3 regions of the Metapseudomonas cellulosilytica genome follow, and region 3 is predicted to be linked to each of the others. Evidence: predicted binding sites of a transcription regulator. Region 3 holds the regulator's gene; each other region holds the start of a gene.

What was found. Region 3 encodes FliA, which starts transcription of late flagellar genes. Its sites were predicted from a motif close to CTAAAGTTTNNNNNNNNNNNGCCGNTAA; they were not measured.
Region 1: ACFW0H_RS21900 (methyl-accepting chemotaxis protein) is a predicted target of FliA. The motif match lies at 3,353-3,380, and genes of this name have one in related genera.
Region 2: ACFW0H_RS22075 (methyl-accepting chemotaxis protein) is a predicted target of FliA. The motif match lies at 1,223-1,250, and genes of this name have one in related genera.

What each region holds. Positions count from the first base shown of each region.
Region 1 is NZ_JBHZGN010000019.1:98,730-103,326, forward strand. It holds gene ACFW0H_RS21890 (TetR family transcriptional regulator) at 1-566, shown strand, start outside; gene ACFW0H_RS21895 (SDR family NAD(P)-dependent oxidoreductase) at 790-1,590, opposite strand; gene ACFW0H_RS21900 (methyl-accepting chemotaxis protein) at 1,624-3,279, opposite strand; gene ACFW0H_RS21905 (efflux RND transporter permease subunit) at 3,635-4,597, opposite strand, start outside.
Region 2 is NZ_JBHZGN010000020.1:21,035-25,631, reverse strand. It holds gene ACFW0H_RS22075 (methyl-accepting chemotaxis protein) at 1-1,179, opposite strand, end outside; gene fabB (beta-ketoacyl-ACP synthase I) at 1,366-2,583, opposite strand; gene fabA (3-hydroxyacyl-[acyl-carrier-protein] dehydratase FabA) at 2,595-3,110, opposite strand; gene ACFW0H_RS22060 (ATP-binding protein) at 3,367-4,597, opposite strand, start outside.
Region 3 is NZ_JBHZGN010000006.1:74,818-79,414, reverse strand. It holds gene ACFW0H_RS09530 (protein phosphatase CheZ) at 1-558, opposite strand, end outside; gene ACFW0H_RS09525 (chemotaxis response regulator CheY) at 578-952, opposite strand; gene fliA (RNA polymerase sigma factor FliA) at 1,036-1,782, opposite strand; gene fleN (flagellar synthesis regulator FleN) at 1,779-2,612, opposite strand; gene flhF (flagellar biosynthesis protein FlhF) at 2,691-4,040, opposite strand; gene flhA (flagellar biosynthesis protein FlhA) at 4,056-4,597, opposite strand, start outside.

The sequences.
Region 1 (4,597 bases), on a different contig from region 3:
CCGAACAGCAGTTCTTCGCCCAAGGCGTCGCGCACACCACCCTGGAACAGATAGCCCGCCAAGCCGGCGTGACTCGTGGAGCCATCTACTGGCATTTCCACAACAAGGCGCACTTGTTCAATGAAATGCTCAATCAGGTAAGGCTACCGCTAGAGCCACTTGCGGGACAGTTAGACGCTGCTGCGGGAGTCGGTCCTCTGAAACTACTTCGCGATCTGTGCGTCGAGGCCATGGTTCAACTGGCCGAGGACGCGCAGCGCCGCCGGATATTCACCATTCTTCTTCGGCGCTGCGAATTCACAGACGAAATGCGAGAAGTCGAAGTGCGCCACGAGGCCTTCATCAATCAGTTTATTGCCCTCTGTGAGCGACAGTTCCTCCAGCCAGCAGCCCTTGCCCGACTGCGACCTGGCATCACCCCCAGGCTGGCTGCCCGCGCCTTACACGTACTGATCATTGGCCTTTTCAGTGATTGGCTTCGCGACCCGGACCTACTGGACCCACACCGCGATACATCCTTGATGGTCGACAGCTGCCTGCGCGGGCTGTTGCATCATTGGCCCTAGATGCTGCGGACGCGCCGGATCGTAGCGATGACTCAATGAATCGAATGGCCGGTCTGCAGAAAATCTGCAGAGGATGAGGCTGACATCAGGCGCGGACCCGTCCATTCAGCCTGATCTGAATGTCATTCCTGAACACGTATTCGTGACTGCCGGAGCCAATGCCGGCAGTCCGCCCTACCGCTCGATAATTGGGCATGACGGACTTAGGGATGCAGCAGCTAGATCAAATACCCAGTTTGCGTCGAACCAGCGTCCCGTATCCGTCTGGGAACAAGCGGGAAATCCGATGCAGAGCACGAGCGCCATTACCAACGAGCAGGCGCTTCTCGCCACTCAGGAGCCCCTTGAGTATTTCCTTGGCACAGGCTTCCGGAGTGGTGACCATCTGTCCCAGCATCGCAGCACCAACTTTTCGATCGTGATCGTTCTCCAAACCGGCCAGCGGCGAGTTCTTGCTGATGTTGGTATTGATGCCACCCGGATGTACCAGCACCGCACGAACACCGGTTCCGTCCAGTTCCTGCCATAAGGTTTCGGTCAGGCCGCGCACGGCAAACTTCGACATCGTATAGGCAGCCTGGCATGGAGTCGCGACGAGGCCAAACACGCTGGAGATGTTCACGATGCAGCCCGTCTTCTGCGCAAGCATGATAGGCAGGAAGGCCTTCGTGCCATGAATCACGCCCCAGAGATTGATGTTGAGTACCTTCTCGATCTCGTCGAATGTCAGGTGCTCGACGGAAGCGATCACCGAAGTGCCAGCATTGTTGATGATCACATGCACAGTGCCAAAGTCTCGTTGGACGTCATTGGCAAACTGACATACCGCTTCACGAGAAGAAACATCGACCTTGTAGGCTCGAGCTTCGGTACTGGCCGGCAGCATTGCCATTGTCTCGTCCAGAGCAGCGGCATTGATGTCGGACAACGCCAGCAGCGCACCGTGGTCGGCAAACTCCAGGGCCAATGCTCGACCGATACCGGAACCCGCCCCTGTAATGGCGACGATATTGTTTTTGAACATGCATTTCTCCTGTCTGATGTAACTCATGCACCCTTAAACGCGAAAGCGTGACACGGACGCTTCCAGGTTCCCGGCCAACTGCTCCAGACGTGCTGCCGCGCCCGCAGCCTGCACCACGACGTGCGCGTTCTGTTCGCACATCCGGGCGATCTCCTCTACGTTGGTTGCGATATCGGTGCTTCCACGGCTTTGCTCTTTCGCAGCGTCAGCAATGCCATCAATCTCCCGGTTGGTTGTCGCAACGGCCTCGCTCGCAGTGCTCACGACCAATTGCAAGGTGCCGAAGTAATCGAGCGTCGAGACGAGCGATTGATGGCCAGATTCCAGGGACAGTCCAACGGTTTCCGACCGTGCACCGAGTACGCCTGCAACTTCCTCGATGTTCACAGCGGCGTTGGCCGAGTGCTCAGCGAGTCTTCGCACCTCGTCCGCAACCACGGCAAAACCTCGCCCTAGTTCACCCGCCCGTGCAGCCTCTATTGCTGCGTTAAGAGCCAGTAGGTTGGTTTGCGCAGCTATATCCTTGACCTGGTGGGTGAGGTCAGCGATTGCGGCGGTGCGTTGAAGAAAGTCCTCCACCGAAGCACGGATCTCGGTGAAGGCAATCTGCACACGGTCGGCTTCGCCACGCATTCGCTGAATAGCGAGCCCCCCTTCCTGAGCACCTTGGAGGGTCTGCAGCGAGGTCTTGCGCAACTGGTCCGCGCTATCAGCTACAGCGGAGGTGCTGACGCTCATTTGCTCCATGGTCGACGCCACCGCCTCAGTAACTTCGGATTGGCGGGCAGCACTACGCTCTGCTTGCTGCACATCTACAGCGAGTCCATGGGCGGAGGCCGCGACCTGGCGCGCACCACCGAGCACCTGTCCGACAAGCTCCTGAAAACTATCCGCCAGCTGGTTGAAGGCATTGGCGGTCTGGGCAATTTCGTCACGCCCAACCACTTCGACCCTGTGTGTAAGATCGCCCGCCTGCAGGGAGAGTGCGACATCGCGAATTCGGTGAATCGATCCCACAACCTGTGAACGAATAGCCAGTGCGCTGATCAAGGACAGCAGAATTGCGGCAGCGACGGCGGCACCCAGCAGCCTGGTTGCCAGGTTCGCGGCTCTATAGGCCGCCTCGTAGTCTTCGCCGCTTAGCCGATCCTGAATACTGTTCAGCCGCGTCGCGGAGTTGAGGAAGTTGCCGAACCACGACCAGACGATGGAGAAATAGTCGTCCCCCCTGTCCGCGCCCTGCCCTACCAGCATGGCCAGAACAGGTGCCAATGCGTCGCTATAGCCTGCCAGTGACGTGAGGACATCCTGATACGCAGCCTCTTCTTCTTCGGTGAGGCCCGCTTGCTTTGAAGCAGTTTCGAATTCTTTGGCCACCTCGGCCAGTCCAGTGCGAATTGACGCGATGCGCTCTTTCAGATCGTCGTCAATGTTGTCGTCTATCTCTTGAGCCTTCCGGTAATCGGCAAGGACCAGATAGAGTTCTTCATTCAAAGAGCGCAAATCGTTGATTCCCTCGGAAGTAGCACGCAGCCGCTGAATCCGGGTTTCGTAAATGCGCTCCAACGCTTCGTGCTGGGCTTGGAAACCGTGGAAAGCAGTGCCTGCGACCAGCAGCAGCAGGCAGCTGACCAATGCTGGTGTTACAAGCAGCTTCGCGCCGATCGAGTAACGTGCAAGGAATTGCATCGGGTTGCTCCCTATTGTTGTTCTAGTGATGCTTCAGCCAATGTCACAGATTGGCAGGCGTAGGCTGGACGCTACGTCGGCAAAGCCCAGCAATACTTGGGGGGCCAACTCGAAGGACCAGGGCAGGAGACGGAAGCAGGGAAAGGTAAGCGGGTCCCCGGATGCCTGGCGCGAAACGCGCACGGGGTGATCATGGCGGTCATACCGGTGTTCCAGATCGCTAGAGACTTGGCGCACGTTCGCGAACTCACTACGTGCGCCACTTCCCCGGTGCTGGACCGACTTGCAGCCCTTCCACCTATGCCCCGCTCACCAGGTCCGCTCGCCCAGGGTCTGGTCCATCTACTTCATGAGGTCAGCTAGTCGCCTCCGAAAGCGAAGACATTTCGACGGTGGGTCCCTTTGGAGCACTCGCCACAAATGATGTAGAGGCGCCGCGCAGTGGTGCACTCACCTTGGGCTTGAGTAGGAAGTGAGCCAGAGCGGGCATCAGTACCAGCGCTCCCACCATGTTGCCGATGAACATGAATGCCAGAAGCACGCCCATATCGGCCTGGAACTTAATGGGTGCCCAAACCCACACCGCAACCCCAACAGCCAGCGTGAACGCGGTGAGCATGACCATCCGCCCGGTGAGCAGTAGGGAGACTTCATACGCTTTGGGTAGCGGGTCGCCGTTGCGTAAACGCTGGAGCATGATGCTCATAACGTAGAGCGCGTAATCAACGCCGATCCCTACGCCGAGTGCTATCACAGGCAACGTGGCCACCTTGACTCCTATGCCGAGGACAACCATCAGGGCCTCGCAGAGTACCGAGGTCAGGACCAGTGGCACCATTGCACAAAGAACTGCTCGCCAAGACCTGAAGGTCACGAAACACAAGGCCATAACCGCGCCATAGACCCAGAACAGCATCTCTCGGTTGGCCTGCCGCACAACGATGTTGGTGGCTGCTTCGATGCCCGCATTCCCACCGGCAAGAAGGAACTCACTGGTGTCACTGCTGTTGGCCTTTGCGAAAGCCTCGCTTGTCTGGACCAGCGAGGTCAGCGTGTCCGCCCGATGGTCGCGCAGGAATGCTGTTACCGGGAGTACCGAGCAGGCGTCGTTATAGAGCCCGCGCGGGGAGTTGGACGTGATGGTATTGAGCATGTCGCGTCCGCGCGGCAAGTCGTACCACTTTGGATTTCCCTCGTTGTAGCCACTGAACAGGAGCCGCTGCTGACTTGCCAACGATCGAGTGCTCTCGACCGATGACAGCGTCCTCAATTGCCACTCCAAAGCATCCACCCGCATCAACGCGTCATAGGAAGCGCA
Region 2 (4,597 bases), on a different contig from region 3:
GGCTGCGTTCAGGGCCAACAGGTTGGTCTGCTCGGCGATGGCGCGGATCACGTCGAGCACCTTGGCGATGCCTTGGGCCTGCTCGGCGAGGTCCGCAACCAATTGGGTGCTGTCGGCGACTTCCCGGCTCATGTCACGAATGGCCTGGACAGTTTCCTCGACCTTCAGGCGTCCGGCTTGCGCGACATCCTCGGAGGCGATGGCGGCTTCCGAGGTGGAGGCGGCGTTGCGTGCCACTTCCTCGACAGCCGCGCTCATCTCGTTCACTGCGGTCGCGGCCATCTCGATCTCGTCGTGCTGGCGGTGCAGCGAATGGTTGCCTTCCTCGGTCACCGCGTTCAGCTGTTCAGCGGCGGAAGCCAACTGGGTGGCGGAGTGGCCGATCTGCTCGATGGTGTCGTGCAGGTGCTGCTGCATGGCTTGCAGGGCCTGCATCAGGCGGGCGGGCTCGTCGCGCCCGGTGGTGTCCAACTGGCCGGTGAGGTCGCCGCCGGCCACCTGCTCGGCAGCGCGCATGGCTTCGCGGATGGGGGTCACGATGCTGCGGGTCAGCATCCAGGCGACGGTGACGCTGGCCAGTACTGCGAACAGCATCACCAGCACCACGGAGCGGGTGGCGTCGTTGACGACTTCGTCGCCCAGCCGGCTGGAGATCTGTGCCTGCCGCTGGTCCAGATCGATCAGTGCAGCGAGGTCGCTCGAGAGGCTCTCGTAACGCTCGTTCTGCTCGCCGCGAATCAATGCGTAGGCGCGCTCGGTGTCATTTTGCCGCGACAGCTGCAGCAGGGCCTTGTGGCTGTCCATATAGTCGCGGCTCGCGGTGACGATCGCCTCGAACAGGCGCTTCTCCTCCGGGTGCTCCAGCAGTGGGCGGTACGCCTGCTCGACCTTCGCCAGCTCGGCGAGCAGCTCCTCCATGCGCTGCTCCTGGGCGTCCATGCCGGCATCGTCCCGGGCAAGCACGTGGTTCATTTCGCTGAGGCGGAACTCGGCCATGAGCAGGCCCATCTGGCCGGAAGCCTGGACGCTGGGGAGCCAGATTTCGCTGATCCGGGTGGAGGCCTGGTTGATGGCGGCCATGCGGTTGTGGGCGAAGCCACCAAGGCCGACCAGCATCAGGGTGATGATGGCGAAACCGAGGGCCGCGCGGTAGGCGATGGGCAGTTGGCGAAGGAACATGCGTCTACTCCGATCCGGGACTGGTGGGGTGTTGCTGGTCCCTTTAGCGGAGCCTGGCGGCGGTTCTTGATAGCGGGATGGACGGTTCGGAAAGGCCCTACGGACTTTCAGGAAGGAAGGTGTCAGGCCCAGAAACGACAACGCCCGTATCCGGGGATACGGGCGTCGCGGGTGCTACGGAGCGGATCAGCCCTGGTAGCGCTTCAGTACCAGGGTGGCGTTGGTGCCGCCGAAGCCGAAGCTGTTGGACATGACGGTGTCGACCTTGGCGTTTTCGCGGGTCTCGCGCAGGATCGGCAGGTCGGCCACTTCCGGGTCCAGCTCGTCGATGTTCGCCGAGCCGGCCATGAAGTTGCCTTCCATCATCAGCAGGCAGTAGATGGCTTCCTGTACGCCGGCGGCGCCCAGGGAGTGGCCGGACAGGCTCTTGGTGGAGCTGATGGCCGGGGCCTTGTCACCGAACACGGCGCGTACGCCACGGATTTCCGCCACGTCGCCCACCGGGGTGGAGGTGCCGTGGGTGTTCAGGTAGTCGATCGGGGTGTCGACGGTGGACAGGGCCTGCTGCATGCAGCGGATGGCGCCTTCGCCGCTCGGGGCGACCATGTCGTAGCCATCGGAGGTGGCGCCGTAGCCGACGATCTCGGCGTAGATCTTGGCACCGCGCTTGAGCGCATGCTCCAGCTCCTCGACTACCACCATGCCGCCGCCGCCGGCGATGACGAAGCCGTCACGCTTGGCGTCGTAGGCGCGGGAGGCCTTCTCGGGGGTGTCGTTGTACTGGGTGGACAGGGCGCCCATGGCGTCGAACAGGCAGCTCTGGCTCCAATGCTCTTCTTCACCACCGCCGGCGAAGACCATGTCCTGCTTGCCCAACTGGATCTGCTCCATGGCCTGGCCGATGCAGTGTGCGCTGGTGGCGCAGGCGGAGGAGATGGAGAAGTTCACGCCCTTGATCTGGAAGGGGGTGGCCAGGCAGGCGGAAACGGTGCTGCCCATGGTGCGGGTTACGCGGTATGGGCCAATGCGCTTGACGCCCTTCTCGCGCAGGGTGTCGATGGCTTCCATCTGGTTGACGGTGGAAGCGCCGCCGGAGCCGGCGATCAGGCCCACGCGCGGGTTGGAGATCTGCTCGGTGGTCAGGCCGGCGTCTTCGATGGCCTGCTGCATCGCCAGGTAGGCATAGGCGGCGGCATCGCCCATGAAGCGGAAGAGCTTGCGGTCGATCAGCTCTTCGAGGTTCAGGTTGACGGAGCCGGACACCTGGCTGCGCAGACCCATCTCGGCATAGGAGGGGTTGTGGCGGATACCGGCCTTGCCGGCGCGCAGGTTGGCGGAAACGGTGGCTTTGTCATTACCCAGGCAGGATACGATGCCCAGGCCAGTGATCACGACGCGACGCATGCGGATGTCCTTCAGAAGCTGTCGGTAGAGGTGAACAGGCCGACGCGCAGGCCTTCGGCGCTGTAGATCTCGCGGCCGTCGACGGCAACGGTGCCATCGGCGATGCCGAGGATCAGCGAACGATTAATAGTGCGCTTGATATGGATGGTGTAGGTGATCTTTTTCGCAGACGGCAGGACCTGGCCGAAGAACTTGACTTCGCCGGAGCCGAGGGCGCGGCCACGGCCGGGGTTGCCCTGCCAGCCGAGGAAGAAACCGACCAACTGCCACATGGCGTCGAGGCCGAGGCAGCCTGGCATGACCGGGTCGCCTTCGAAGTGGCAGGCGAAGAACCACAGGTCAGGATTGATATCGAGCTCGGCGACTATCTCGCCTTTGCCGTACTTCCCGCCGGTCTCGCTGATATGCACGATGCGGTCGATCATCAGCATGTTGGGGGCGGGCAGTTGCGCATTACCAGGGCCGAACAGCTCGCCGCGACTGCAGCGCAGCAGGTCTTCCCGGGTATAGGCGTTTTGTTTTGTCATGCGAGCTCCTCAATGGTCCCCGTGTGGCACAGGGCTTTGCATTCATCCTTCTGCCGTGGCCACAGGGGCGTCAGGCGGCAGACTAGTCATAGACTGTTGCGTTGCGGTGAAAGTCACAGAGCGACGAGCACAGTCGTTCACCCAAGTGGCATTGGCCAGCCGCGCGAAGCGCGCCGAAGGGCGCCCGCTCGCAAAGTGTCGTGCACTTTAACATCCCCGGGCCCTCGACGAATGTCTGGAAACGGCAGCAAGGGGGTCAGTCCGACGGCTTGTTCATCCAGCGCTGCATCACCCGCAGCAGGTCGGCGCGCTTGAACGGCTTGGCCAGGTAGTCGTTCATGCCCGCGGCCAGGCAGGCTTCGCGGTCGCCCTGCAGGGCGTTGGCGGTGAGGGCGATGATCGGCAAGGTGGCGCCATCATTCATCTGGCGAATTTGCCGGGTCGCTTCGTAGCCATCCAGCACCGGCAGGCGACAGTCCATGAGGATCGCCGCGTAGCGATGGCGCGACGCCTGGTGCACCGCCTGGGCACCGTCGCCCACCAGGCTGACCTGGTAGCCGAGGCTGCGCAGCATCGCTTCGATCACGGTCTGGTTGACCGGATTGTCCTCGACCAGGAGCACCTGCTGGCCGCCGCCCGCATTCGGGCTGTGTTCCTCGTCGTTGACCACGTCCGAAGCCCGGGTGCGGAACGGCAGGGGGATTTCCAGGGTGAACACCGAGCCGGAATCCTCATGGCTCTCCGCCTGCAAGGTGCCGCCCATGCGCTCGGCCAGGGTGCGGGCGATGGGCAGGCCGAGGCCGGTTCCGCCGTAGCGACGGGAAATCGAATGATCGGCCTGCTGGAAGGCGTCGAACATGTGCTCGAGTCGATCCGGCGGGATGCCGATGCCGCTGTCGTGCACCGAACAGGTGAGCCAGAGCACTTCACTGTCCAGGGCCTGCCAGCGGGTTTTCACCCTGATGCCGCCTTCTTCGGTGAATTTCAGGGCATTGCCTACCAGGTTGACCAGGATCTGCCGCAGGCGCGTCGGGTCGCCCTGCACCTCCACGCGCTCCAGGCCGCCCTGGGTATCCAGGCTCAGTGCCAGGCCGCGTTGCTGGGCGCTGTGCTGGAACACCTGCACCGAACTCTGGATCAGGTCCAACAGGCTGAAGGGAATGCGTTCCAGTTCCAGGGCGCCGCGCTCGATACGGGAAAAGTCGAGGATGTCGTTGATCACCTTCAAGAGGTGCTCGGTGGATTCCGTGGCCAGGGCCGCGTACTCCGTCTGCTCCTCATTCAACTCGGTGGTTTCCAGCAATTGCAGCATGCCCAGCACGCCATTCATGGGGGTGCGCAGTTCGTGGCTCATCATCGCCAGGAAGTCGGACTTGGCCCGGTTCGCCGTCTCGGCCTCCTCGCGGGCCTTGATCAACTGGTCCATCGCCTGCTGCTGTTCGTGGCTGGCCTGCTCGAGGCCGCCGGCGAGGTCGTTGATGTGGCGG
Region 3 (4,597 bases):
CACGCGCTTGATCACCTGGCCGGTGAGGTCCTGGTAGTCCTGGGCCAGCAGGATGTCGTTGAGCCTGGCGGACAACGTATCGCTGTCGCGCTGGCTGCGCGCGAGGAACTGCTCGATGCGCCGGGCCAGCTCGCGGAAACCGTCCGCGCCGATTTCCCGGCGCATGAAGCGGCCCCACTCCTCGCCCAGCTGCCGGGCCTCGTCGCCCAGCCCGCCCAGCAAGGGCGCGCTCTCTTCCACCAGGTCCATGGTGCGGTTGGCGGCCTTCTCGGTCATCTGCACCACATAGCCCAGGCGGTCGGTCGCGTCGGCGATCTGCGACATTTCCTGGGCGTGGGGCAGGTGCGGGTCGATCTGGAAATTGACGATGGCGTTATGCAGTTCGCGTGTGAGCTTGCCGACTTCCTGGTAGAGGCCGCGATCACGGACGTGATTGAGTTCGTGGATGAGTTGCACGGCGTCGGTGAAGTTGCCTCTTTCCAGGCTTTCCACCAGTTCCCGCGCACGGACTTTCAGGGTCGACTCGAAGTCTCCCAGCAGGGTTTCGTTCTGCTCCATGGTGCCCTCGCGGCTGGCATCAGCCGTTGACCCGCTCGAAGATCTTCTCGATTTTTTCTTTCAGCACCTGGGCAGTGAAAGGCTTGACCACATAGCCGTTCACACCGGCCTGGGCCGCCTCGATGATCTGGTCGCGCTTGGCTTCGGCGGTCACCATCAGGACCGGCAGGTGCTTCAGGCGCTCGTCGGCACGGACGGTGCGCAGCAGGTCGATCCCGGTCATGCCGGGCATGTTCCAGTCGGTCACGAGGAAGTCGAAATTGCCGCTGTGCAGCATCGGCAGCGCCGTGGTGCCGTCGTCGGCTTCGGCGGTATTGGTGAAACCCAAGTCGCGCAAGAGGTTCTTGATGATGCGTCTCATCGTCGAGAAATCGTCAACGATGAGGATTTTCATATTCTTGTCCAAGTCGACCTCCGTACAGTCTCAAACGCCCCTCTTGCCGGGTGCGCCGTTCAAATCTGGAAGCGGTGTGCCATTCAGCGCGCGCGCCATTCGCCGAGCCGCGCACGCAGGCGTGCGGCGCACTGGCTATGCAATTGGCTGACTCGCGATTCGCTGACCCCCAGCACTTCACCGATTTCCTTCAGGTTCAATTCTTCGTCGTAGTACAGCGCCAGCACCAGGCGCTCGCGCTCCGGCAGGTTCGCGATGGCGTCGGCCAGCGCGGCCTGGAAGCGCTCTTCTTCCAGCTCGTTGGAGGGCGAAAGTTGGGTGACTCCGGCGTCCTCGTGCACCCCGCCATGCTCGCCGTCCTGCAACAGGTCGTCGAAGCTGAACAGGCGGCTGCCCAAGGTGTCGCTCAGGATGCCGTAGTAGTCTTCGAGACTCAATCCAAGTTCGGCAGCAACCTCCTGATCTTTAGCGTCGCGACCGGTACGCGCTTCGATGACGCGGATCGCATCGCTCACCATGCGGGTGTTGCGGTGCACCGAACGCGGTGCCCAGTCGCCCTTGCGCACCTCGTCGAGCATGGCGCCGCGGATGCGGATGCCGGCATAGGTTTCGAAGCTGGCGCCCTTGCCGCCGTCGTATTTCTTCGAGGCTTCGAGCAAGCCGATCATCCCGGACTGCATCAGGTCTTCCACCTGCACGCTGGCCGGCAGACGCGCCAGCAAGTGGTAGGCGATGCGCTTGACCAGGGGGGCATAGCGCTCGATCAGCTGATGCTGCGAGTCCCTTGCCTGAGCCTTGCCGTACATGCGCAGTCCGGATGCGGGTGTCATACGGGGTTTTCCGCGGACGGCTGCTTGACCAGCCGCTCGACGAAGAACTCCAGGTGGCCCCGCGGATTGGCCGGCAGCGGCCAGCTGTCGACCTTCTGCGCGATGGCCTTGAAGGCCAGCGAGCACTTCGAGCGCGGGAAGGCTTCATACACCGCACGCTGCTTCTGCACCGCCTTGCGCACCGACTCGTCGTAGGGCACGGCGCCAACGTATTGCAGCGCGACGTCGAGGAAGCGGTCGGTGACCTTGGTCAGCTTGGCGAAGAGGTTGCGTCCTTCCTGGGGGCTGTGGGCCATGTTGGCCAGGACGCGGAAGCGGCTCATGCCGTAGTCGCGGTTCAGCAGCTTGATCAACGCGTAGGCGTCGGTGATGGAGGTCGGCTCGTCGCAGACCACCACTATCACTTCCTGGGCCGCGCGGACGAAGCTGACCACCGAATCGCCGATGCCGGCGGCGGTGTCGATCACCAGCACATCGAGGTTGTCGCTGATCTCGCTGAATGCCTGGATCAGGCCGGCGTGCTGCATGGGCGAAAGCTGCACCATGCTCTGGGTGCCGGAAGCGGCCGGGACGATGCGGATGCCCCCCGGCCCCTGCAACAGCACGTCGCGCAGGTCGCATTCGCCATTGATCACATCGGCCAGGGTGCGTTTGGCGGTGAGGCCGAGCAGGACATCGACGTTGGCGAGTCCCAGGTCGGCGTCCAGCAACATGACGCGGCGACCGAGATCGGCCAGCGCCAGGGAAAGATTCACCGACACATTGGTCTTGCCGACGCCACCCTTGCCGCCGGTCACCGCGATCACCTGTACGGGATGCATACTTCCCATTTCAAATACCTTGTCTCAGATCGACTGGGCCACTTGGCTGTCTGGTGCCGCCCAATCCAGGGCGGCGCAATGAATTCATCAACCCGCGCGACGCGCCGGATTCTGGTAGAGACCGGCGAACAGCTCGGCCATGGCGTCCTCGCTCGGGTCTTCCGGCGCCTGGAGGCTGACCGCACGGCTTACCAGCTGGTGGCTGCGGGGAACTTGCAGATCATCCGGAATTCGCGGCCCGTCGGCCAGATAGGCTACCGGGAGATGCTGGCCGATAGCCAGCCCCAGAACCTCGCCCAGGCTGGCCGCTTCGTCCGCCTTGGTAATGATGCAGCCGACCAGGCCGCAACGCTTGTAACTGTGATAGGCCGCCTTGAGCACCTGGCTCTGGCTGGTGGCGGCCATCACCAGGTAATTCTTCGCATTGATGGTCCGGCTGGCCAGGGCTTCGAGCTGCATGGCCAGGGCCGGATCATTGGCCGGCAGGCCGGCGGTGTCGACCAGTACCACGCGCTTGCGCGCCAGTGGCGCAAGCGCCTGGGTCAGGGACTGGCCCGGGTCCACCAGGGTCACCGGCACATTGAGGATGCGGCCGAGGGTCTTGAGCTGTTCCTGGGCGCCGATGCGGAAGCTGTCCATGCTCACCAGGGCGACGCTCTGGGCGCCGTATTTGAGCACGTAGCGGGCGGCCAGCTTGGCCAGGGTGGTGGTCTTGCCCATGCCGGCCGGGCCGACCAGGGCGATCACCCCGCCCTCTTCCAGCGGTTCCTGCGCGGGCGTGCGGATGGCTTGGGCCAAGTGCGCCAGCAGCATGCGCCAGGCCTGGCGCGGCTCGCCGACGCTGGCCACCTTGTCCAGCAGGGCGCGGCCGAGGTCGGCCGGCAGCCCCATGCGCTGCAGGCGGCGCCAGAGGCTGGCCTGCTGCGGACGGCGGCTCTGCATCTGGCCCCAGGCGATGGAACCCAGCTGCACTTCGATCAGTTCACGCAGGCCGCTCAGCTCGAAACGCATGGCATCGAGGGCAGCCTGGTCCACATGGGCGGGCCGCGGCGCGCTGACCGGCTCCACCGGGCGGGCGACCGGACGCGGGCGGCTCAGGGCGGCGGCCAGGGCGGACTCCGGCAGTTCCGACTCGATGGCGGTCAGCGGCTCACCGGCGAACAATTGACGGTCCTTGCCGGCATCTGCCTGGGCGCGGGTGGTCAGCTCGGCCTGGGCTTCGGCGATGCGCGCCTGGGTCTTGCGCAGCTCGGATTCGAGGGCCGGGTTGGGTTTGCTCGGCGCCGGGGCCGGCAGCGGGTAGTCCAGCGCGGCGGTCAGCTCGACACCGCCTGCCACCCGGCGGGTGCCGATGATGGCGGCATCCGCGCCCAGTTCATCACGCACCAGCTTCATGGCTTGACGCATATCGGCGGCGAAGAAGCGTTTGACCTGCATGGCCCTTGACCTCGGTTAGTTCTGCCCCACAGTCGCGACTATGGTGACCTGCTTGTTGTCCGGTATTTCCTGGTAGGCCAGTACGTGCATGGTCGGCACGGCGAGCCTTGCGAAGCGCGACATCATCGCCCGGATCGGCCCGGCCACCAGCAGGATCGCCTGCTTGCCGAGCATTTCCTGGCGCTGCGCCGCCTCCACCAGGGAACGTTGCAGCTTCTCGGCCATGCCGGGTTCGAGGAGAACGCCATCATCCGAACCCTGTCCGGCCTTCTGCATGCTATTGAGCAATATCTGTTCCAACCTGGGCTCCAGGGTGATCACAGGCAGCTCCGGCTCTAGTCCCACAATGCTTTGCACGATGGCGCGGGCCAGCGCCACACGGACCGCCGCCACCAGCGCGGCGGGATCTTGACTCTTGGGCGCCAGGTTGGCGATGGCTTCGGCAATGGTGCGGATGTCGCGCACCGGCACCTGCTCCTGCAGCAGCGCCTGGAGAACCCTGAGCAGGGTGGACAGCGAGACCATGCCCGGCACCAGCTCCTCGGCCAGGCGCGGCG